3 regions of the Streptomonospora nanhaiensis genome follow, and region 1 is predicted to be linked to each of the others. Evidence: predicted binding sites of a transcription regulator. Region 1 holds the regulator's gene; each other region holds the start of a gene.

Region 1 (7,033 bases):
CCGCCGGGCCGTCCGCGCCCACGGCCACCGGTACCTTCGCGGCCCCGCCCGCCGCCCCGCGCGGACCCGCGCAGGGCGCCCCCCGACCGCCCGCAGGACCGCCGCAGGGCGCTCCGGGCGGCCCCGGCCTGCCCGCGGCCACCGCCGGGGGCGGCGGACCGGCTGCGCCCGGCTCGGGCGCTGGTCGCGCCCACGCCGCTTCCGGGGGGCCCGGTGGTCCCGCCGGCCCCCAGGCCCCGGGCGCCCCCGGCGTCCCGTATCCGTCCGGTGCCCCCGGTACCCCGGGCGCCTACGGCGCGGGCGTGCCCGGCGGCCCTCCGCCGGGCGAGGTGCCGCCGGTGTCCTCCGCACCCGCCCAGAGCCGGGGCTGCGCCACGGCGGTGGTCGCCACGCTGGGCGTCATCGTGCTGCTGATGGCGATCGGCGGCGTCTGGGCCATCGTGGCGCTGACCTCCGGGGGCGGCGGCGACTACGACACCGTGCCCGACTGCGCGGCGGCCCAGACCGACGCCCTGGAGTCCCTGGTCCCCGACCGCCGCAGCGAACTCGACCAGCCCATCGAGGGCTTCCAGCAGGACTGGCGCGAGGGCCGGGAGTGCCGCTGGGCCACCGACCGCTCCGCGGAGTCCGTGCCCGCCGCCGCGCGGGTGGTGTTCGTGCGCTACGACGACCACAACGGCACCGAGGGCACGGCGGCCGCCGCCGACGCGATGGACGCCGCGGCCGGCCCGCACTCGACCGAGCCGGTGGCGGACCTGGGCGACGAGGCGGTCTCCTGGCACGAGGAGACCCGCGGGTTCGGCTGGGGCTGCGTGGCGGTGCGGATGTCCAACCTCTACACCCTCACCTGCTACACCGCCTCGATCGACTACCAGTCCTCCGAGGCCGTCCCCGCCGAGGAGACCGTCGCGGGCGCCGAGGAGCTCGCTCGGGCGGTGGCCGCCGCCGTCGAGGAGGGCGACTACTAGGCGCCTTCTGCGGACGGCCCTGCCCCGCCCGCGGCGGGCCGGTCCCGGCGGGCGTGGCGGACCCCTGGGGCTCCTCCACCCGCTCCGCGCGGGTCCGGGGAGCGCCGCACCCAGGTAAGCGCGGTCCTGGTTGGCCGGCGGCGCGCGGACCAGACTCGAGCGCGTCAGAACATCCACCGACTCCCGCGCACGACGGCACGGCCCTGCCCGGCGGGCGGGGCCGCACGGCGCGGCTGTCGACAAAGGAGCGTGCATGCGCAGCGTGCCGTTGGACGACTACCGCCTCCTGGACCGTTCGGGGCTGCGGGTCTCCCCGCTCTCCCTGGGCACGATGACCTTCGGCGACGACTGGGGCTGGGGCGCCGCCCCCGACGAGGCCCGGCGGATCTTCGACGGCTATGTCGACCGCGGCGGCAACCACCGGCTCAACATGGTGCGGTCGCTGGAGACCAGCCTGCGGCAGTTGGGGACCGACCACGTCGAGCTGTTCTACCTCCACGGCTGGGACCACACCACCCCGCACGAGGAGGTGATGCGCGGCCTGGACGACCTCGTGCGCAGCGGCGAGATCAGCTACGTCGGCATCGCCAACACCCCGGCGTGGCGCATCGCGGCGATGCAGGTGCTGGCGGACCTGCGGGGCTGGTCGCCGCTCGTCGCCCTGCAGAGCGAGTACAGCCTGGTCCAGCGCACCGCGGAGCACGAGCTGATCCCGATGGCCTCCGGCATGGGGCTGGGCGTGCTGCCGTGGTCCGCGCTCGGCGGAGGGCTGCTCACGGGCAGGTATGGCCGGGCCGACCTGGCCGACCGGACCGGCCAGGACACGGCGGCCGGCACCCGGAAGGGGGTCATCGAGGGCGTCGGCAACCTGACCGAGCGCAACATCGCCATCGCCGAGGTCGTCACCGAGGTCGCCGCGGAGGCGGGTGTCAGCGCGGCGCAGGTGGCGCTGGCGTGGACCCTGCGCAACCCGGCCGTGGTCTCACCGGTTCTGGGGGCGCGCACGGTGCACCAACTGGAGGACAACCTGGGCGCCCTCGACGTGGCGCTGACCGAGGAGCAGGTCGGGCGGCTGGACGCCGTCAGCGACCCGGGCCGGATCTTCCCCGCCGCGTTCATGGACCTGCCCATGGCCCGCGGCCTGGTGTTCGGCGACGTGCGGGTCGCCGACCGGCGGGTGTGAGCCCGGCTGCCTGCCGCGCCCGCCCTTCTCACGGTCCCACGCACCGACCCGACGAAGAGAACCTCGACGCGAAGAAGAGAACGAGGAGAACCATGCCCCCCGTTTACGAGCCCGGCGCGTCCCCCGCCCGGCCTCACGCGGCCGCGACGGTCGCGCGCCTGCACCGCGAGTGGATCCACCGGTGGGACCGCCGCGAGGGCGACCCCGAGTTCGACTTCACCACGGTGTTCGCCGACTTCTACGACTTCGAGGCCGACGACGTCATCCTGTTCGACGACGCGGACCCCGAGCGCCGCGTCTTCCGCGACGCCGCCGCGTTCGGGCGCGCGTTCGCCCCAATGTTCGCCGCGCTGCGCCGCGCCGAGCACGCCGTGGAGGAGGGGCCCGAGGTCCTGGTGTCCGACCGCCTGGCCGCCAGCCGGATGGTGTTCGTCGCGCGGCTCACGGCCGCCGACGGGGCGGTGAGCGCCCTGCGGGCGCTGAACTCCCAGGTGTGGCGGCGGGGCGACGACGGCCGCTGGCGCATCGTCCGGGACCAGACAGCCGTCCACCCCGTCGACCTCCACGAGGCCGCCGCGCTCGCGGCCCAGGCGGGCGGCTGACCGGTCGTATGCGCGCCGACGTGGTTGAACGCCGTATCCGGCGGGTGGCGGGGCCGGGCGGAAGTCCGGCCCCGCGACGTCCCCGGGGCGCGGCGCGGCCGCGCCGGACGCGCCGCCGGCCTGCAGGGCTGTGCCCCGGACTCAGAGCATGATGCGGTGGCTGTCGTGGACCAGGGAGATGAAGTCGGGGAACTCCTCCAGGTCGCCGTACTTGGGGGTGAACAGCACGGCCCCCCACTCGCCGTCGGCGTTGACCCGCGCGGGGTCGAGGAGCCAGAAGTCCTCGCCGGAGGCGACCTCCAGCGCGCGCTCGAAGAAGGCGACGTAGTCGTCGGCGTCGCCCTCTTCGCGGTACATGTCGACGATGTACCCGCCGCTCTCGGTGTCGCGCATCCAGTCCAGTTCCGCGCACGGGTAGACCTCGCTGACCCAGCCGCCGACCCCCAGCCAGCCGTCGCTGGCCTTCAGGAAGGCGCGCAGGCTCGGCGGCAGCCGCACGCCCAGCCGGTCCTCGGCGGCCGCGACGGCCTCCTCGGTGGCGGGCTCGCGGCCCATCCAGCGGGTCCGATGCTGCTCTTCGGTGATGTTCGGCAGCTGGTACTCGTTGGCGGTGCGGATGTAGGTGTCGCCGTAGTCCAGCAGGTAGGCGCGCCACTCCTCCGGTGTGGAGGGCCGCGGGCGGGGGAGGTCGGAGCCGTTTTCGCTCATGCCGTGTCCTTCTGGCGAGGGGGGCCTTGGTGGGGCGGAGCGCCGCCGCGGCAGCAGGGTAGGGCGCCGCACCGACATTCCCCGGGCCGCGCCGCCGCCCCCGGTCCCCGGGTCCCCGCAGCGCTCCTACAGGCCCACCGAGTCCTCCAGGAAGCCGACCAGGGCGGGCGCGACGTCGGGGGAGAAGCGGCGCTGGGAGTCCAGAACGGGCGCGCCGGGCGCGTCGTCGTACACGCGCAGCACGTGGTCGGCGCCCTCGACGTCGACCCGCTCGGCCCCGGGCAGGCCGGTCATCAGCCGGTCGACGTCGGAGCGCTGGATCTGGGAGTCGGCGGTGCCCCACAGCACCAGCACGGGGATGTCGTCGGGTACGTCGCGGGCGAGGTCGACCGGGTCCATGGCGTCGACGGTGCGCAGGAACGGGGCCGTGCGCGGCTCCAGGACGCCGCCCAGCGGCGAGCCCGAGGCGAGGTCGGGCACCTCGCCGTCGCGGATGCCGGCGATGGCGTAGCGGGTGTCGGAGAGCGTCTCCTCGGCCTCGGTGTAGCCGAGGGCGCCCGCCGCCTCGGCCTGGCGGACCTGCTCGGTGACCTGCCGGTCGAGGACGTCGAGGTAGCGCCGCCCCGGAGGGGCCGCCAGCACCAGGGCCGCGGGCGGGGTGCCGCCCGCCAGTTCGTGGGCGCGCAGCGCGAACAGCGCGCCCTCGCTGTGGCCGATCACCACGAGCCGCGCGGGGTCGACCTCGGGCTGGTCGGCCATGAAGGCGTAGGCGGCGGCCACCTCGTCGGCGAAGACGCCGTAGTCGACCGGGGCCTCGGGATCGCGCGAGGCCATGCCCGTGGCGCCGCTGCCGAGCTTGTCGTAGCGCAGCGACGCGACGCCCGCCTCGGCCAGGACGCGTGCGATGTTCTCGTTGGTGCCGGCGTCGGGACGCGCGGGGTTGTCGCCGTCGCGGTCGGTGGGGCCGCTGCCGGAGACGATGAGCGCTGCCGGAAGCCCCTCGCCGCCGTCGGGCGGCAGCGCGAACGTGCCGTGCAGGGTGTCGGGGCCGCTGGTGAAGGTGATGTCGCGTTCGGCCGGGCGCACGCCGGGCGCCGAGGCGATCGGGTTGGGATCGGTCTCGGGCGAGCACGCGGTGCCGAGCAGCAGCAGCGGGAGGGCCGCGAGCGCGGCGAGGGCGCGTGCGGCGCGGGCGGGCGGCGGAGGCACGAGGGGCATGGTCACCACGGTATTGCCCGCCGGGCGGCGGCGGGGCGGGGGCTGCGGGCAGCGGCGGCGCCCGGGGGCGGCGCGGCGGGGGCGGGCGCGGGAGGCCGCCGGTGACCGTGCCGGTAACCCTTGGGTTCCGAATCGGATAAGGGTCCGTGATCTACGGCGAAGATCACGGACCCGTACCAAAGCGAGGCGAAGTCGTTACAGAACGGGTCAGACGCGCCGCAGGACCGCCACGACCTTGCCCAGGATGGTGGCCTGGTCGCCGTTGATGGGCTCGTAGGCGTCGTTGCGCGGCAGCAGCCACACGTGGTCGGAGTCGCGCTTGAAGACCTTCACCGTGGCCTCGTCGTCGAGCAAGGCGGCCACGATGTCGCCGTTGTTGGCGTCGGGCTGCTGGCGGACAACGACCAGGTCACCGTCGGTGATGGCGGCCTCGATCATGGAGTCGCCGACGACGTTGAGCATGAACAGCCGGCCCTCGCCCACGAGCTGCTTGGGCAGGGTGAGGACGTCCTCGATGGACTCCTCGGCCAGGATCGGGCCGCCGGCCGCGATCCGGCCGACCACGGGGACGTCGGTGGCGCGGGAGCCGTCGGCCTCGGGGGTGTCCTCCAGTTGGTCCCAGGAGCGCACCGGGGGCTGTCCCGGTATGCGAATTTCCACCGCTCGTGGGCGATTCTGGTCGCGGTGGAGATAGCCCTTGCGTTGCAAGACCTTCAACTGGTGCGCAACACTGGACGGGCTCGATAGCCCCACCGCGTCGCCGATCTCGCGGATGGACGGCGGGTACCCGCGCTGCCGCACGTAGCGGTGAATGCAGCTCAGCACGCTCTGCTGGCGGGCCGTGAGCTGCGGCGCCCCCTCCGTTCCCTCGGCGGACCCCTGTGGATCGGCGGAAGACGCGGCAGAGGACCGGAGCGCGGTGACGGAGGTTCCGCCCGCGTGAGGTTCCTGGGTTCCGTGGTTCTCCTCCGGCACGGCCGGCCTCCTCGGCGGTCGGTGGGTCAAATGGTGCGGCTATCGGTGCGGACGTCGGGCGGATCCCCGAAAAGGCGGAGCCGACCAGTCGAGCGGGTTTTTCAGCAGCGGTAGCGCGCGTGCCGCCACCTGGAGTGGCGCAGCCGATACCGCGGCGAAACATGTCCAACGTTAGTGCGTGTACACGGCAATATCAAACAAACGTTCGAGATGGTGCTGAAAAATTCGCTCGTATGCGGTAGTAATCGAACGTCAGTTCTAACGAACGGGCGTACGAAGGTGAGGGCAGTGACCATGACTGTTTCCGCGGCTGAATCCGCATCCGCGTGCGAATCCCCTGTGCCCTGGTCAACGTCGTCCGCCGCGCGCCGCGCGGTGCCGCGCCGCCTGTCCGTCGTGTCGGCCGACGACGGCTCCGACAGCGCCCGCCACACCGGCGCGGGCGGTGCCGAGGACCCCGCGCGGGGCGGCCGGGGCCGCGGTGCCGACCACGAGAGCGGGAGCACCGCCGCCGAGCCGTTCGACTGGGCGCGCGAGATCCCCGAGTGGCGCGCGGTGCCCGACCCCCGCCCGGTCCGCAGGAGCCGTCCGCGCCCCGGTCCGCCCGCCTCCCGCGCCGCCGCGCAGCGGCCCGAAGAGGCTCCCGGCGCCGTGCTGGCGCCCGCGGTGTCGCTGTGGCGGCACCGGCTCACCCGCCGCGGCAGAGTGGTCGTGGTGGCCTCGGCCTCGGTGCTGGCCACCGCGCTGCTGTCGGCCGCGTTCATGGCCGCCACCACCGCCGGCGCCGCCGCCTCGAACACCGCCACCGACTCCGTGCTCAACGGCTCCACCCCGGGCACCGTGGTGGTGCGCGAGGGCGACACCCTGTGGGAGATCGCCGAGCGCGTGCGCCCGGGCGACGACCCCCGCCGCACCGTCCACGAGATCGTGCGCGTGAACGGGCTCAGCGAGTCCACCCTCGAACCCGGCCAGGAACTCCTCATGCCGGAGTTCTAACAGCAGGCGGTGACATTCGGGCGCGGCACCCCGCCGGCGGCCGTCCCGGCGGAGACCGGAGCCCGCCGCCCGGCCCGCGCCCCGGCCGCCGCCAAGGGCGCCCGCCGCCGCAGCCGGCGCACGGCGCCCCGCGTGCCGCACCGCCGCGCCGCACACGCGTACGCGGTCCGTACGACCCGTGTCCCCGCCTTCCGCGCGGGAGGCTCTAGAGGTCGGCCACCCGCCAGTCCGCCGGGGGATCGGCCACCAGCCGCACCTCGCCGGCGCGCAGGTCCTCGGGCCCGGGAACCGTGGTTCCGGGCATCGCCACGGCCGCCGCGCCCCACGCCACCGCGCGGCACAGCCGCTCCTCGGGCGGCCCCTCGGCCGACAGGTAGCCCGCC
Region 2 (7,033 bases), 2.1 Mb from region 1:
CGGAACTGGCGCGCGGGCCCTCCGCCGCGGGCTGACCGCGGGCGGCCGGGAACGGCTCCCGACGCCGGGGAGGCGAAACACGATGGGCGGAAAAACCGCCGCGAAAACAACCGCCGACCGACCCGGCCCCCGGCACGGGCACCGCTGTGTCTGCACAATGGAGCCATGCCTCTGACACCGGCGGACATCCGCAACAAGCAGTTCCGAACTGTGCGCCTTCGACCGGGCTACAACGAGGACGACGTCGACACCCTCCTCGACCGGGTCGAGGCCACGCTCGCGGGCCTCCAGGGCGGCCCCCCGGCCGACCGGCCCGTCACCGCGGAAGAGGTCGAGAACGCGCGGTTTCGCACCACGCGGCTGAGCCCCGGCTACGACGAGGACGAGGTGGACGAGTTCCTCGACGTCGTCGTGGCCGAACTGCGGGCGCGCGGGCTCGCCGCCGGCGGCGCGGCGGCCGGGGCGCCGGCCCGGCGGCCCCCGTCGCACGCGGCGCCGCGGCCACCGCAGCACGGCGCTCCTCCCCCGCCCCCGGCCGCCGGCGGGCCCCCCGCTCCGCACGGTCCGCCCGGACCCGCCGGCGGCCCCCCGCCGCCCGGCCCCCTTCCGGGCCACGCTCCCCCGCCCGTGCCGCCGGTGCCGCCGCCCGTGCCCGGCGCCCCCTACGGCCCCCCGCCCCCGCACGGCGGCCCCGCCGCACCGCCGGGTCCGCCCGGCTTCCCTCCGCCCGCCCCGGGCCCCCACCCGCACCCCGCCGCGCCGCAGACCCCCGCGGGGCAGCCCCCGCTGCGGCCCGAGGACATCCGCAACAAGCGCTTCTCCACCACCCGCCTGACCACGGGCTACAACGAGCAGGAGGTCGACGCGTTCCTCGACAGCGCCGAGATCACCCTCGACGCGCTCCAGCGCGGCCGCCCCGAGCGCGCCCTGCTCACGTCGGCGCAGGTGGACCGCGTCCAGTTCTCGACCACGCGCGCCCGCCCCGGCTACGACCCCGCCCAGGTCGACGCGTTCCTGGACTTCCTGGCGGCCGAGTTTCGGCGCTACGAGCGCGGCTGAGCCCCGGACAACCGAATCCGGGCGCGCCCGGAACACCGCGGCGCGCCCGGTCCTCCCGCGCCGACCGGCCGTCCGTTGCGTGTGCGCGGCCCGCCTGACCCGGCCGGAGACGGCGGTTTGCCCCGTCCGGACCGGAGTCGCGCGGGCCGCGCCGAAACCGCCCGCGCTGCGGACACGCCCAAATCAGTGTGATTCAAATCCGATACGCACAGTAATATGCGATAACTTGACGTAGCTCATACGTGTCGTGGAACTGGAGCGGCGGTACGGGGGAGGGGCTGGGATGACATTCGCGACGACCTCCGGCGGCGATCACGACCGTCCGGGAGCACCGCGTGCGGTGCGGCGGGCCTGGAGCGCCGGCGCCCCGGCGGGCCGCGCCCGGGCGCCGCTGCCCCGGTCCGAGCACACGGCGGCCCGCTGCCGCCCGCCCCTGGCCCCGCGCCCCGGCGCCGTCTACCCGGTCTCCGACCGCCACGCCCCGGCCGAACCCCTGCTGGTGCCGCGCCACCCCTGGGAGCTGCCGCTCGTCGTGGCCGCCGCGCTGGCGACCCTGTGCCTGCTCGGCATGGCCGTGCACACCCTGTGGACCGCCACCGAGGTCGCCCACCGCTGGTTCGGCCTGGCGGTACTGGCGGTGCCCGCGGGCTCCTGGACCGCGCGCGGCCTGCGCCACGCCGAGCAGCGGGCGGAGTCCATCCGGATCTCGCCGACCCAGTTCCCCGAGGCCTACCACGCCGTGCAGCGGCTGAGCGCCCGCATGGGCCTGGGCTTCGTGCCCGACGCCTACGTCGCGCTGGGCAGCGGCGCGCCGCACGCCACGCCCGGCGGCCACGGCACCCGCCGCTACCTCGTGATCTCCAGCGACCTGTTCGAGGTCGGCGGCCGGCTGCGCGACCCCGACGGCTTCCGGTTCCTCGTGGCCCACCAGCTCGGCCACATCGCGGCCGGGCACACGTCGTTCCCGCTGCGCGCCGCCACGTCGCTGGGGCGGCTGCTGCCGGTGCTCGGCCCGGCGCTGGCGCGCGCCATGGAGTACACGGCCGACAACCACGCCCACGCCCACTGCCCCGAGGGCGCCCACGCCATCCGGCTCCTGGCCGGGGGCAAGTACCTCTACCCCGAGGTCAACCTCAGCGAGATGGCCGAGCGGGGGCGCACCGACCGCGGGCCGTTCCTGTTCCTCTACACACTGCTGTCGAGCCGGCCGGCCAACACCCGCCGCATGGCGGCGCTGCGCGACCGCGACCGCCCCGGCCGGGTGTTCCTCTAGGGCGGGCTCGGCGAGGCCGCGCGCGTCGGCGGTCCTGCGCGCCCGCGCCCCGCCTATCCGGCGGTCTCGGGCGGCCGCAGGCCCGCGAGGAAGAGGTCGGCGAAGTAGGCGCCCACGGCGGCGCCGCTCAGCTCGCCGTCAGGGCGGTACCAGGTGCTGAGGTGGTGCACGGCGCCGAAGAACTGGGTGACGGCGATGTCGGCGGGGACGTCGGTGCGGAAGGCGCCGGAGCGCTGACCCTCCTCGATCATGCCCCGGAAGCGCTCGTGGTAGGCGCGGCGCTCCTTGCGGACGGCGGCCAGCTTGTCCTCGGGCAGCATGTGCAGCGACCGGAAGAAGATCCGGGTGTCGTCGAGGTTGTCCACGGTGGTGTGGACGACGTCGGCGGCGGCGGCGTGCAGCCGCTCCCCGATGGGGCCCTCGGCGGCGGCGAACCCCGCCAGCCGCTCCGTCTGCATCGCCAGCACGCGCTGGTAGACGGCGTAGAGCAGGTCGTCCTTTGACGCGAAGTAGTGGTACATCGCGCCCTTGGTGACCCCGGCGGCCGCCACCAGCTCCTGCACCGAGGTCCGCTCGAAGCCGCGTTCGGCGAACAGCCGCGTGGCCACCGAGAGCAGGCGGTCGGGGACCGGGAGCGCGCGGTCGGGGGCGGTGTCGGCCCGTCCGCCGCCTGCCGTGTGGTCGTCCATGGTGAATCCCCGTTCCCCCGTGCCGTCGCGCCGCCTCCAGCATAGGCATACCAATCGGTCGGTCGCTCCCGGGCGGGCCCGCCTCCCCTCGGCGGCGCGGGACGCGGTGCGACACGCCCGTCCGCCGCCGGGCCCCCACCCCTCCCCTGTGCCCCGCGTTTCCGCAGGCCGCAGTGGAAACGGCGCCGGCAACCCGGGCGACACGCGCCCGCGAGCGCGCCGCCGCGCCGGCGGCGCACCCCTAGGGTGGGGCCGGACGACATTGGGCGAATCCGATGGGAAATCGAACGCATGTTCGATAAGATGCCCGGGTGAGTCTCTACAACGAACGGATCGACGTCAGATCGACCAACGGCGGGCACCCGGCGTTCTTCGCCTGGCGCGGCGGCACCTACCGCGTGCGGCGCGTCATCGGCACCTGGACCTCCCCCGGTGACCCCGGCCCCGGCGGCGGGCACGCCACCGCCACCGACGTCCAGCTGATCCGGGTCGCCGCCGAGTCCGACCGCGGCGAACCCAGCGTCGCCGACATCACGCGCGACCCCGCCACCGACGACTGGACCCTGCGCCGCATCTGGGACTGACCCCGGCCCCGGCCGCCGCCCGCGCGCGGCACCCCGCCCGCCACGGGGGCGGGTGCCGCGCGGCGCGGGGCCGCCGGCTCACACGCTCAACTCGGTCTGCCCCTCGGGCACGCCGGTGTCGCGCCCGGTGGTGCGGCGCAGGCAGCGCCGGCAGGTCACCGGGCCGTGCGCGGGGCGCAGCCGCAGGGGGTCGCTCGCCGCGCGGCAGGCGGTGGCGGGCACCCGCACCCCCGCCCAGACGGTCTCGTGCACCCGGTGCACCACCCCCGAGGCCCCGATCACGGCGGTGCCGCCGGCGAGTTCGCGCCTGCGGCGCACCAGGACCGCGGCCAGGTGCTCGATGTCCACCCCGGACGCCGCCGGGTCCTCCGCGCTCGCGCTCATGCCACCAGGATCGCGCACCACGCCGACACTCGGGCGGGCGGCGCCCCGCCCCGCCGCGCGGCTCACCCCGCGGCCGTGCGCAGCCGCGCCTCCAGGCCCGCCAGGAAGCCCTCCAGGCCGAACTCGAAGGTCTCGTCGAAGTCGGGCGGCCCGGCCGTGTAGGCGAACAGGTGCGGGTAGCGGCCGGTGGCCTCCAGCCGCGACAGCTCCGGCTCCCGCGCCGCCCACCACTGCGCGTGCCGCAGCCCGGTCTCGTGGGCGGCCTCGGTGTCGTCGCTGACCTGGGCGGCCATGCCCAGAACGTAGCCGGTCAGCGCCACCACCGCGTTCAGCGCCTCGGGGGCGCCGACCCCGTGCCCCTTGAGCACGCGCACCGCCCACTCGGTGTGGTCGACCGAACTGGGCGTCAGCACCGGCCGGGCGATCGACATCAGCGGGACCACCCAGGGGTGGCGGCGGCACAGCCGCCACTGCACCCGCGCCCCGGCCGCGAGCGCCTCGCGCATGCCCTCGGGCGCGGGTTCGGGCGGCGGGTGCTCGGCGAACACGGCCTCGACCATCAGCCGCAGCAGGTCCTCCTTGGCCGGCACGTGCCGGTAGAGGGCCATCGGCGCGGCGCCCAACTCGGCGGCCACCCGCCGCATCGACACCCCGTCCAGGCCCTCGGTGTCGGCGATCCCGACGGCGGTGCGCACGATGGCCGTCCGGGTCAGCCGCGTGCCCGCAGCACCCGGGCGGCGGCGCTCGCCGGGGCGGACCGGGGCCGCCGGGCCCTGCGGCGCGGTGCGCGGGGCCGGACGGGACTCCCCCACCACGGTGCCCACCCCGGGCAGGGTGCGCACCAGCCCCTCCTGGCGCAGCGTGGTGATCACCTTGGTGGCGGTGGCCATGGCCACGCCCCAGCGGCGGGTGATCTCGCGGGTGGAGGGCACCCGCTCGCCCGGCCGCAGCCGGCCGGCGGCGATGTCGCGCCGCAGCTCCGCGGCGATGCGCACGGAGACCGGTGCCGCCCGCCGGTCCTCGGGGGCCGTGTGGCCGTCCATGGGGCCTCCTCTCCGGGTGCGCATCGTACTAGTGCACCGGCCGGACGCGGCCACCGCGCCGGCTCGCGGCGGGCGGGGCGCCGGGGCGCACCGGCAGGCCGCCCCGCACGCCGCGCACACCCCCGGTGCACTAGTGCGCGTCATCCCCCCGAGGCGCGTGCTCTCCGCCGTCCTGCCGCACCGGACGTATCCCGTACGCTCCTGCCAACCGCCGACCACCGGTACGGCGCGCGGCACCCGGCCCCCACCGGGCATCCGCCGGAGCCGCACCCAGACGCCGTACGCGTCCGCGTGCGCCGCTCGCCCCGCGCGCCCGGCAGCACCCACCGCCCTCGAACGGAGACCACCGTGTCTAAGCAGCCCACCTACGTGTTCGTCCACGGCACCCACGCCAACGCCTACTACTGGTCCTGGTTCTGCCAGGAGCTGGCGCTGCGGGGCCGCCGCACCCTCGCCGTCGACCTGCCGGGCCACGGCGTCGACGCCGTCCTGCCCGACGCCTACCAGCGCCAGGACCGCGCGGCGCTGGCCGTCGAGCCCTCGCCGCTGGCCGAGCTCACCGCCGACGACTACGCCGAGCACGTCGAGGGGATCGTCCGCCGCGCCCACCGCATCGGGCCGGTCGTCCTGGTCGGCCACAGCCAGGGCGGGGTCACCCTCAGCCTGGTCGGCAACCGCGTGCCCGACCTCATCGACCGGCTGGTCTACATCAGCGCCTTCTGCTGCGTCGACCGGCCCTCCATGGCCGCCTACCTCCAGGAGCCCCCGCTGCTGACCCCGGAGTTGGCGCGCATCACGGAGATGGCCGCGGCGGGCTCGCCCGAGGGGGTGGCCCGGGTCAACTGGCGCTCGGGCGACCCCGGGGACGAGGCGGCCTTCCGCGCGGCCAACGCCCACACCTGGACCCCGGCGCAGTCGCGGGCCATGCACCAGATGCTCCAGCCCGACGAGCCCGGTTCCATCACGGTGGCCGACGCGCGCGGGCACGCCGAGACCTGGGGCCGGATCCCGCGCAGCTACATCCGCCTCACCCAGGACCGGCTGCTGCCGCCCGCGCTCCAGGACCGGTGGATCGCCGAGGCCGACCGGCTCACCCCGGACAACCCCTTCGACGTCCACTCGATCGCCTCGCCGCACTTCCTGGCGCGCGAGCCCGAACTGGTGGACGTGCTGGACCGCCTCGGCGGCTGAGGCGGCCGCGGCGCGCGGGCGCGCCGGCGGGGCTCCGCCTCACCCCGGCAGCGGGCCGTCCTCGTGCGGGGCGACGTAGTAGGCGGGGCCCTCGTCGTGGGCGTGGCGGATGCGTCGCAGCACGCGCCCGTTCATCGGGGGCAGCGCGTCGCGGGAGAACCACGCGACCTCCAGCGACTCCTCGCCGTCGGCGCGCGCCCGCCCGCCCACCGCCCGGCAGCGGAAGGTGATGTCGATGAACTGCACCTGGTCGCCGTTGGGGTAGGTGAACGGCGGCTCGGTGACGACGCTGGCGATGCGCTCGGGCACCACCGCCACACCGGTCTCCTCGGCGACCTCGCGCACGAGGGCGGCCGCGGGCTGCTCGCCGGGCTCCAGGATGCCGCCGGGCGTGCTCCAGTTGCCGTCGTCGGCGCGCCGGTGCAGCAGGACCTCGCCGGAGTCGGCCACCACCACCGCCGTGACGCCGGTCAGCCACAGCAGGTCGTGGCCGACGTGTTTGCGCAGGCCGAGGATGAAGTCGGGTGTCGCCATGGCACCGACCCTACCCAGTGGGCGGGCGCCGGGCGGGCGGCGCCGCGGCCGCTCTCAGCCGGTGAGCGGGCGGACGTAGACCAGGGAGTAGCGCCAGAAGAGCAGCCGCCGCACCCGGACCCCGGGCAGGACGCGCGCGGCCTCGGCGCGGATCTCGGCCAGGCCCATGTCGGGTTCGCGCACCGGCATGCCCGACCCTTGGGCCGGTGTGGGGTCGGCCACCCCGGTGAGCGCGCGGGCGGCCCGCAGCCCGGCGCCCAGGGACCACTGCGGCAG
Region 3 (7,033 bases), 290 kb from region 1:
GCCACCTTCCACACCTCCAACCCGCGCTCGCGCGCCATGGCGGTCTCGGCCGCCGCGCTGCGCACCGCCCTGGAGCGCATCAGCGGCCGGATCGCGGTCTCCGAGGCCGCGCGCAAGACCCTGGTGGAGCACCTGGGCGGCGACGCCGTGCTGATCCCCAACGGGGTCGCCGTTGACCGCTACGCCCGGGCCCGGCCCTTCGACGGCTGGCCCGGCGAGGGCGGCGCCATCGGTTTCCTGGGCCGCCTGGACGAGCCCCGCAAGGGCCTGGCCGTGCTGCTGGAGGCGTTCGACCTGCTCGGCCGCGAGCGCCCCGGCCTGCGGCTGCTGGTCGCCGGACCCGGCGACACCGACGAGGTGCGCGCCCGCGTGGCACCCGGCCTGCGCGACCGCGTGGTCACCCTGGGCCGGGTGGACGACACCGACAAGGTGCGCGCCTACCACTCGGTGGACGTGTTCTGCGCGCCCAACACCGGCGGCGAGAGCTTCGGGATCGTGCTGACCGAGGCGATGTCGGCGGGCGCCCCCGTGCTGGCCAGCGACCTGCCCGCCTTCCAGCAGGTGCTGCGCGGCGGCGCGGCCGGCCGGCTGTTCGCCACCGGCGACGCCCGCGACCTGGCGCGCGGCGCCGCCGAACTGCTGGACGACCCCGCCCGCCGCCGCGAGCTGTCCGCGGCGGCGCGCGCGGCCGTGCGCGCCTACGACTGGCGCACCGTGGCCGCCGACGTGGTGCGGGTCTATGAGACCGTTCTGCTGCCGGCCTCCGCCGCCGGCCCCGTCACCGCCGGACGCAAGGAGAGCGTGTAACCCCCGTGCCCGCCTGGATGCCCCCCTGGATCACCACCGCCGCCCTCGTCCTGACCGCCGTGGTGCTGCTGTCGGCCTACGTGTCGTGGCGGGCCGGCCGGCTGGACCGGCTGCACACCCGGGTCGAGACCGCCTACGCCGCCCTGGACGCCGCTCTGGTGCGGCGCAGCGCGGTGGTGCTGGAGCTCGCCGCCGCGCCCGCGCTGGAACCCGCCTCGGCGGTGCTGCTGGGCGACGCCGCCGCCCGCGCCCGCCGCGCCCACGGCGCCGAGCGGGCCGAGCGGGAACTGGCCGAGAGCACCCTGTCGCGGGCGCTGCGCGCGGTGATGGCCGAACCCGGCCTCGCCGAGGCCCTGGGCGCGCATGAGGCCGCGGAGGCCGCGGAGGCCGGGGGAGACGACCTGGTGGCCGAGGTGGAGTCGGCCGCCAAGCGGGTGATGCTGGCGCGGCGGTTCTACAACGACGCGGTGGCCGGGATCCGCGAGGCCCGCTCCGGACGCCTGGTGCGGCTGCTGCGGCTGGCCGGACGCGCCCCGATGCCGGAGTTCTTCGAGATGGACGACGAGCCGCCGGTCACGGCGCCGCCGTGACCCGCGCGGCCCCGACCGGGCCGCCAGGAGCGCCGGTCGCGGAACAGCGACCGGCGCCTTGCCGTTATGTCCATAAAGCAGTACGAACGGGTGATCTACCATTGGAGGCGGAGCGCGCCCCCCGCCGCGCGCGGCTGACGTGCCGCGACGATCACCCCGCGCGCCGCAGGGGCCGCCGCCCCGCGTCGCGCCCCTAACCCTTTGGAGTCCGCCACCGTGACCAACACCGTTGACACCTCGGCCACCGGCGCCGCCGTCGGCACCACCCGGGTCAAGCGAGGCATGGCCGAACAGCTCAAGAACGGCGTCATCATGGACGTCGTCACGCCCGAGCAGGCCAAGATCGCCGAGGACGCCGGTGCTGTCGCGGTCATGGCCCTGGAGCGCGTGCCCGCCGACATCCGCCGCGACGGCGGCGTGGCGCGCATGTCCGACCCCGACATGATCGACGGCATCATCGACGCCGTCTCGATCCCGGTCATGGCCAAGGTCCGCATCGGCCACTTCGTCGAGGCCCAGGTCCTGCAGTCCCTCGGCGTCGACTTCATCGACGAGTCCGAGGTCCTCACGCCCGCCGACGAGGCCCACCACATCGACAAGTGGGCGTTCACCGTGCCGTTCGTCTGCGGCGCCACCAGCATCGGCGAGGCGCTGCGGCGCATCGCCGAGGGCGCCGCCATGATCCGCTCCAAGGGCGAGGCCGGCACCGGCAACGTCGTCGAGGCCACCCGTCACATGCGGGCCATCCGCCGCGAGATCGCCCGCCTGGGCACCCTCGACGAGCCCGAGCTCTACGCCGCCGCCAAGGAGTTCCAGGCGCCCTTCGAGATCGTCAAGGAGGTCGCCAAGCTCGGCAAGCTGCCGGTGCCGCTGTTCTCCGCCGGCGGCGTGGCCACCCCGGCCGACGCCGCGCTGATGCGCCAGCTCGGCGCCGAGAGCGTGTTCGTGGGCTCGGGCATCTTCAAGTCCGGCGACCCCGCCAAGCGCGCCGACGCCATCGTGCAGGCCACCCTGCACTACGACGACCCCGAGGTCATCGCCAAGGTCTCCCGCGGCCTGGGCGAGGCCATGGTCGGCATCAACCTGGACGAGCTGGACGACTCCCAGCGCTACGCCGGGCGCGGCTGGTAGCCGCCGCCCGCCCGCCGCGGCAGACCGGGCGCGGGGCCACCCCCGCGCCCGGCCTGCCGCGCCGCAGGGCCCGCCGTCCCTCCCGCCCTCCCGCCCCCACGCACGCAAGCGAGGTAGCCGTTGTCCGCCACACCCACCATCGGCGTGCTCGCCCTGCAGGGCGACACCGCGGAGCACCTGCGCGTCCTCGGCACCCTGGGCGTCGACGCCGCGCCCGTGCTGCGGCCCGAGGACCTCGACCGGGTGCACGGCCTCGTCCTGCCCGGCGGGGAGTCCACCACGATGTCCAAGCTGGCCGTGCGCTACGAGCTGATGGAGCCGCTGCGCAAGCACATCGGCGAGGGCATGCCCGCCTACGGCACCTGCGCCGGCATGATCATGCTGGCCGACCGCATCCTCGACGGCGCCGAGGGCCAGCAGACCGTCGGCGGCCTGGACATCACCGTGCGGCGCAACGCCTTCGGCCGCCAGACCGAGTCCTTCGAGGGCCCCGTCGACATCGACGGGCTGGAGGGCGGCCCCTTCGACGCCGTCTTCATCCGCGCCCCCTGGGTCGAGGCCGTGGGCGCCGACGTGCGCGTGCTCGGCCAGGTGGCCTACGGCGGGCGGGCCGGTAGGATCGTCGCGGTACGGCAGGGCGGCCTGCTGGCAACCTCTTTCCATCCCGAACTCACCGGTGACCCGCGGATCCACCGGCTCTTTGTCGACATGGTGAAAGGACAGGCATGAGCGGCCACTCCAAGTGGGCCACCACCAAGCACAAGAAGGCCGTCATCGACGCCAAGCGCGGCAAGCTGTTCGCCAAGCTGATCAAGAACGTCGAGGTGGCCGCGCGTACCGGTGGCGGTGACCCCGACGGCAACCCCACCCTGTACGACGCCATCCAGAAGGCCCGGAAGAACTCCGTTCCGCTGGACAACATCGAGCGCGCCCGCAAGCGCGGCTCCGGTGAGGAGGGCGGCGGCGCCGACTGGCAGACCATCATGTACGAGGGCTACGCCCCCGGCGGGGTGGCGCTGCTGGTCGAGTGCCTCACCGACAACCGCAACCGCGCCGCCTCGGAGGTCCGCGTTGCGGTCACCCGCAACGGCGGCTCCATGGCCGACGCCGGGTCGGTGTCCTACCTGTTCAACCGCAAGGGTGTCGTGATCGTGCCCAAGGAGGGCACCACCGAGGACGACATCACCCTGGCGGTCCTGGACGCCGGGGCCGAGGACGTCAACGACCTCGGAGAGGCGTTCGAGGTCGTCTGCGAGGCCGGCGACCTGCTGGCCGTGCGCACCGCGCTGCAGGAGGCCGGCATCGACTACGAGTCGGCCGAGAGTTCGTTCCTGCCCAGCGTCGAGGTCCCGGTGAGCGAGGAGGACGCCCGGAAGGTCCTGCGGGTGGTCGACGCCCTTGAGGACTCCGACGACGTCCAGAACGTCTTCACCAACGCCGACATCCCCGACGACATCATGGAGAAGATCGGCTGAGCCGGCTTCGCCCACCTTCGCCGCACGCCTCGCGCACGCAGCAGCGGGGCGTGCGGCGTTTCGGGGGGCGCCCCCGCGGCCGCCCCGTGGGGCCGGCCGCCACCCGGTAGGGTGCCACTCGCCGACGCGCCACACCTTTCGACACCGATCAGGAAGGCCGCCATGAATCCCCCCGGCGAAAGCCCCTACGAGCCCGGACGCCCGCCGTACGACCCCGGCGCCTCCGACCCCTCCGGTTCCTCCGGCCCCTCCGGCCCCCAGCACGGCTGGTCCCAGCAGCCCCACCCGCCGCAGCAGGCGCAGCAGGGGCAGCAGGGGCAGCAGCCGCAGCAGTCCTACGCGGGCCCCGCCTACGACCAGGCGCCGCCCCACCACGCCCACGCCGGCGGCTACGGCCCGCCGCCACCGCCCGGCGGCCCCGCACCCGTCCCGCCGCCCGCCCCCGGCGCGCAGGCGGAGGGCGCCGGCTTCCTCGGCGGCCTGTTCGACCTCCGGTTCCGCACCCTGGTGGCCACCCAGGTCACCCGCGTGCTGTTCGTCCTGGCGCTGGTGCTCATCGGCATCTCCACGCTCAGCGGGGTGGTCGGCTCCTTCGGGCTGATGGCCATGGCGCCCTTCGACGGCCTGCTCACCCTGCTCGGCTCGCTCGTCGGCGGCGCCGTCGCGGTGCTGGTCACCCGGGTCGTGCTGGAGATGGTCATCGTCGTCTTCCGCATCGGCGAGGACCTGGCGGCCGTCCGCGCCCGCGGGGGCCGCTGAGCGCTCGGGCCGCGTGCGTGCGCCGTGTCCCGCGCACGCGGGGCCGCCGCACGGCGGTAGGCTCTGCGAACGGACGTTCGAGCAGGCAGGTCCACGAGGGGGAGGCGAGCGATGCGTGTGCTGGGGGTCGACCCCGGCCTGACCCGGTGCGGACTCGGCGTTGTCGAGGGCGCCGTGGGCCGGCCGCTGGAGCTGGTCGAGGCGGGGGTGGTGCGCACCGACCCCGCCGCCGACCTCGCCGACCGCCTGCTGGGCGTCGAACGCGGCGTCGAGGACTGGCTCGACCGGCACGCCCCCGAGGCCGTCGCCGTCGAACGGGTCTTCGCCCAGCACAACGTCAGCACCGTCATCGGCACCGCCCAGGCCGGCGCCGTCGCCATCACCTGCGCGGCCCGCCGCGGCCTGCCGGTGGCGCTGCACACCCCCAGCGAGGCCAAGGCCGCCATCACCGGCAGCGGGCGCGCCGACAAGGCCCAGGTCCAGGCCATGGTGGCCCGGCTGCTGCGCCTGGCCGAGGCGCCCAAGCCCGCCGACGCCGCCGACGCCGTCGCCCTCGCCATCTGCCACATCTGGCGCGGCGGCGCCCAGGCCCGGGTCGCCCAGGCCCAGCAGGACTTCGCCCGCAAGGTCGAACTCGCGCGCCGGGCGCGCCCGGCCCCCAACCCCCAGGGAAGGTGACCGTGATCGCGTTCCTCAGCGGGCGCATCGCCGCCCGCTCCGCCCAGACCGCCGTGATCGAGGTCGGCGGGGTCGGCATGACCGTCCACGCCACGCCCGCCACCCTGGCGCGGCTGCGCGTGGGCGAGACCGCCACCGTCGCCACCTCGCTGGTCGTGCGCGAGGAGTCGCTGACCCTCTACGGGTTCGCCGACGAGGACGAGCGCGAGGTGTTCGAACGCCTCCAGTCGGCCAGCGGCGTCGGCCCCCGCCTGGCGCTGGGCATCCTCGCCGTGCACACCCCCGACGCCCTGCGCGCCGCCGTGGCCGCCGAGGACACCGCCGCCCTCACCCGCGTGCCCGGGATCGGCCCCAAGGGCGCCCAGCGCATCGTGCTGGAGTTGCGCGGCAAGCTGGGCGAACCCGCCGCGGCGGCCGCCTCCGGCGCCGGGGGCGGCCCCGCCGCCACGGCCGCGTCGCCCTGGCGCCCCCAGGTGGTCTCGGGGCTGGTCAACCTCGGCTGGTCGGCCAAGGACGCCGAGGCCGCCGCCGACGCCGTCGCCCCCGAGGCCGAGCACACGCCCGACGTCGCCCTGCTCCTGCGCAGCGCCCTGCGCAGGCTCAGCCGCGTCTAGCCGAAAGAGGAGACGATGGCCGACTACGAACGCGACACCGTCTCGCCGGAGGCCGACCTGGACGAGCGCGCCATCGAGGGCGCGCTGCGGCCCAAGCGGCTGGCCGACTTCGTCGGGCAGGAGCGGGTGCGCGAGCAGCTGTCCCTGATGCTGCGCGGCGCCCAGCGGCGCGGCCGGGCCCCCGACCACGTGCTGATGTCGGGTGGGCCGGGCCTGGGCAAGACCACCCTGGCCATGATCATCGCGGCCGAGTTGGGCGCGCCGCTGCGCATCACCTCGGGCCCGGCCATCGAGCGCTCCGGCGACCTCGCGGCGGTGCTGTCCACCCTGCACGAGGGCGAGGTCCTGTTCCTCGACGAGATCCACCGCATGGCCCGTCCCGCCGAGGAGATGCTCTACGTCGCCATGGAGGACTTCCGGGTGGACGTCATGGTGGGCAAGGGGCCCGGCGCCACCGCGATCCCGCTGGACATCGCGCCGTTCACGCTGGTCGGCGCCACCACCCGGGCCGGGCTGCTGCCCGCGCCGCTGCGCGACCGCTTCGGGTTCACCGCGCACATGGACTTCTACGACCCCGCCGACCTGGAGCGCATCCTGCACCGCTCGGCCGGGCTGCTCCAGGTCGACCTCGCCCCCGACGCCGCCGCCGAGATCGCCGGCCGCTCGCGCGGCACGCCCCGCATCGCCAACCGGCTGCTGCGCCGGGTCCGCGACTACGCCGAGGTGCACGGCGACGGCCGCCTCACCCGCGACACCGCCCGCGCGGCGCTGGCGCTGTACGAGGTCGACGCCCACGGCCTGGACCGGCTGGACCGCGCCGTGCTGGACGCCCTGCTGACCAAGTTCCGCGGGGGCCCGGTGGGGCTGTCCACGCTGGCGGTGGCCGTGGGGGAGGAGCCCGAGACCGTCGAGGTGGTGGCCGAGCCCTTCCTGGTGCGCTCGGGGTTCATCGCCCGCACCCCGCGCGGCCGGGTGGCCA

Evidence for each region. The regulator LexA, encoded in region 1, represses DNA repair genes until DNA is damaged. The targets are predictions, from matches to a motif close to TCGAACANNTGTTCGA.
Region 2: the regulator LexA is predicted to act here: its motif matches at 3,305-3,320, upstream of HNR12_RS14365 (DUF6504 family protein).
Region 3: the regulator LexA is predicted to act here: its motif matches at 4,828-4,843, upstream of ruvC (crossover junction endodeoxyribonuclease RuvC).

The regions. Positions count from the first base shown of each region.
Region 1 is NZ_JACCFO010000001.1:5,436,986-5,444,018, forward strand. Features, by position in the region: gene HNR12_RS24170 (hypothetical protein) at 339-968, shown strand; gene HNR12_RS24175 (aldo/keto reductase) at 1,222-2,151, shown strand; gene HNR12_RS24180 (YybH family protein) at 2,244-2,753, shown strand; gene HNR12_RS24185 (SMI1/KNR4 family protein) at 2,895-3,461, opposite strand; gene HNR12_RS24190 (alpha/beta fold hydrolase) at 3,588-4,679, opposite strand; gene lexA (transcriptional repressor LexA) at 4,887-5,504, opposite strand; gene HNR12_RS29620 (LysM peptidoglycan-binding domain-containing protein) at 5,994-6,650, shown strand; gene pfkB (1-phosphofructokinase) at 6,856-7,033, opposite strand, start outside.
Region 2 is NZ_JACCFO010000001.1:3,316,283-3,323,315, forward strand. Features, by position in the region: gene HNR12_RS14345 (hypothetical protein) at 1-35, shown strand, start outside; gene HNR12_RS14350 (DivIVA domain-containing protein) at 166-1,059, shown strand; gene HNR12_RS14355 (M48 family metallopeptidase) at 1,343-2,332, shown strand; gene HNR12_RS14360 (TetR/AcrR family transcriptional regulator) at 2,386-3,021, opposite strand; gene HNR12_RS14365 (DUF6504 family protein) at 3,333-3,605, shown strand; gene HNR12_RS14370 (hypothetical protein) at 3,684-3,989, opposite strand; gene HNR12_RS14375 (TetR/AcrR family transcriptional regulator C-terminal domain-containing protein) at 4,052-5,032, opposite strand; gene HNR12_RS14380 (alpha/beta fold hydrolase) at 5,381-6,223, shown strand; gene HNR12_RS14385 (NUDIX hydrolase) at 6,263-6,757, opposite strand; gene HNR12_RS14390 (class I SAM-dependent methyltransferase) at 6,812-7,033, opposite strand, start outside.
Region 3 is NZ_JACCFO010000001.1:5,728,729-5,735,761, forward strand. Features, by position in the region: gene HNR12_RS25250 (glycosyltransferase family 4 protein) at 1-807, shown strand, start outside; gene HNR12_RS25255 (hypothetical protein) at 825-1,397, shown strand; gene pdxS (pyridoxal 5'-phosphate synthase lyase subunit PdxS) at 1,599-2,528, shown strand; gene pdxT (pyridoxal 5'-phosphate synthase glutaminase subunit PdxT) at 2,649-3,257, shown strand; gene HNR12_RS25270 (YebC/PmpR family DNA-binding transcriptional regulator) at 3,254-4,003, shown strand; gene HNR12_RS29280 (DUF4282 domain-containing protein) at 4,166-4,762, shown strand; gene ruvC (crossover junction endodeoxyribonuclease RuvC) at 4,874-5,440, shown strand; gene ruvA (Holliday junction branch migration protein RuvA) at 5,443-6,054, shown strand; gene ruvB (Holliday junction branch migration DNA helicase RuvB) at 6,070-7,033, shown strand, end outside.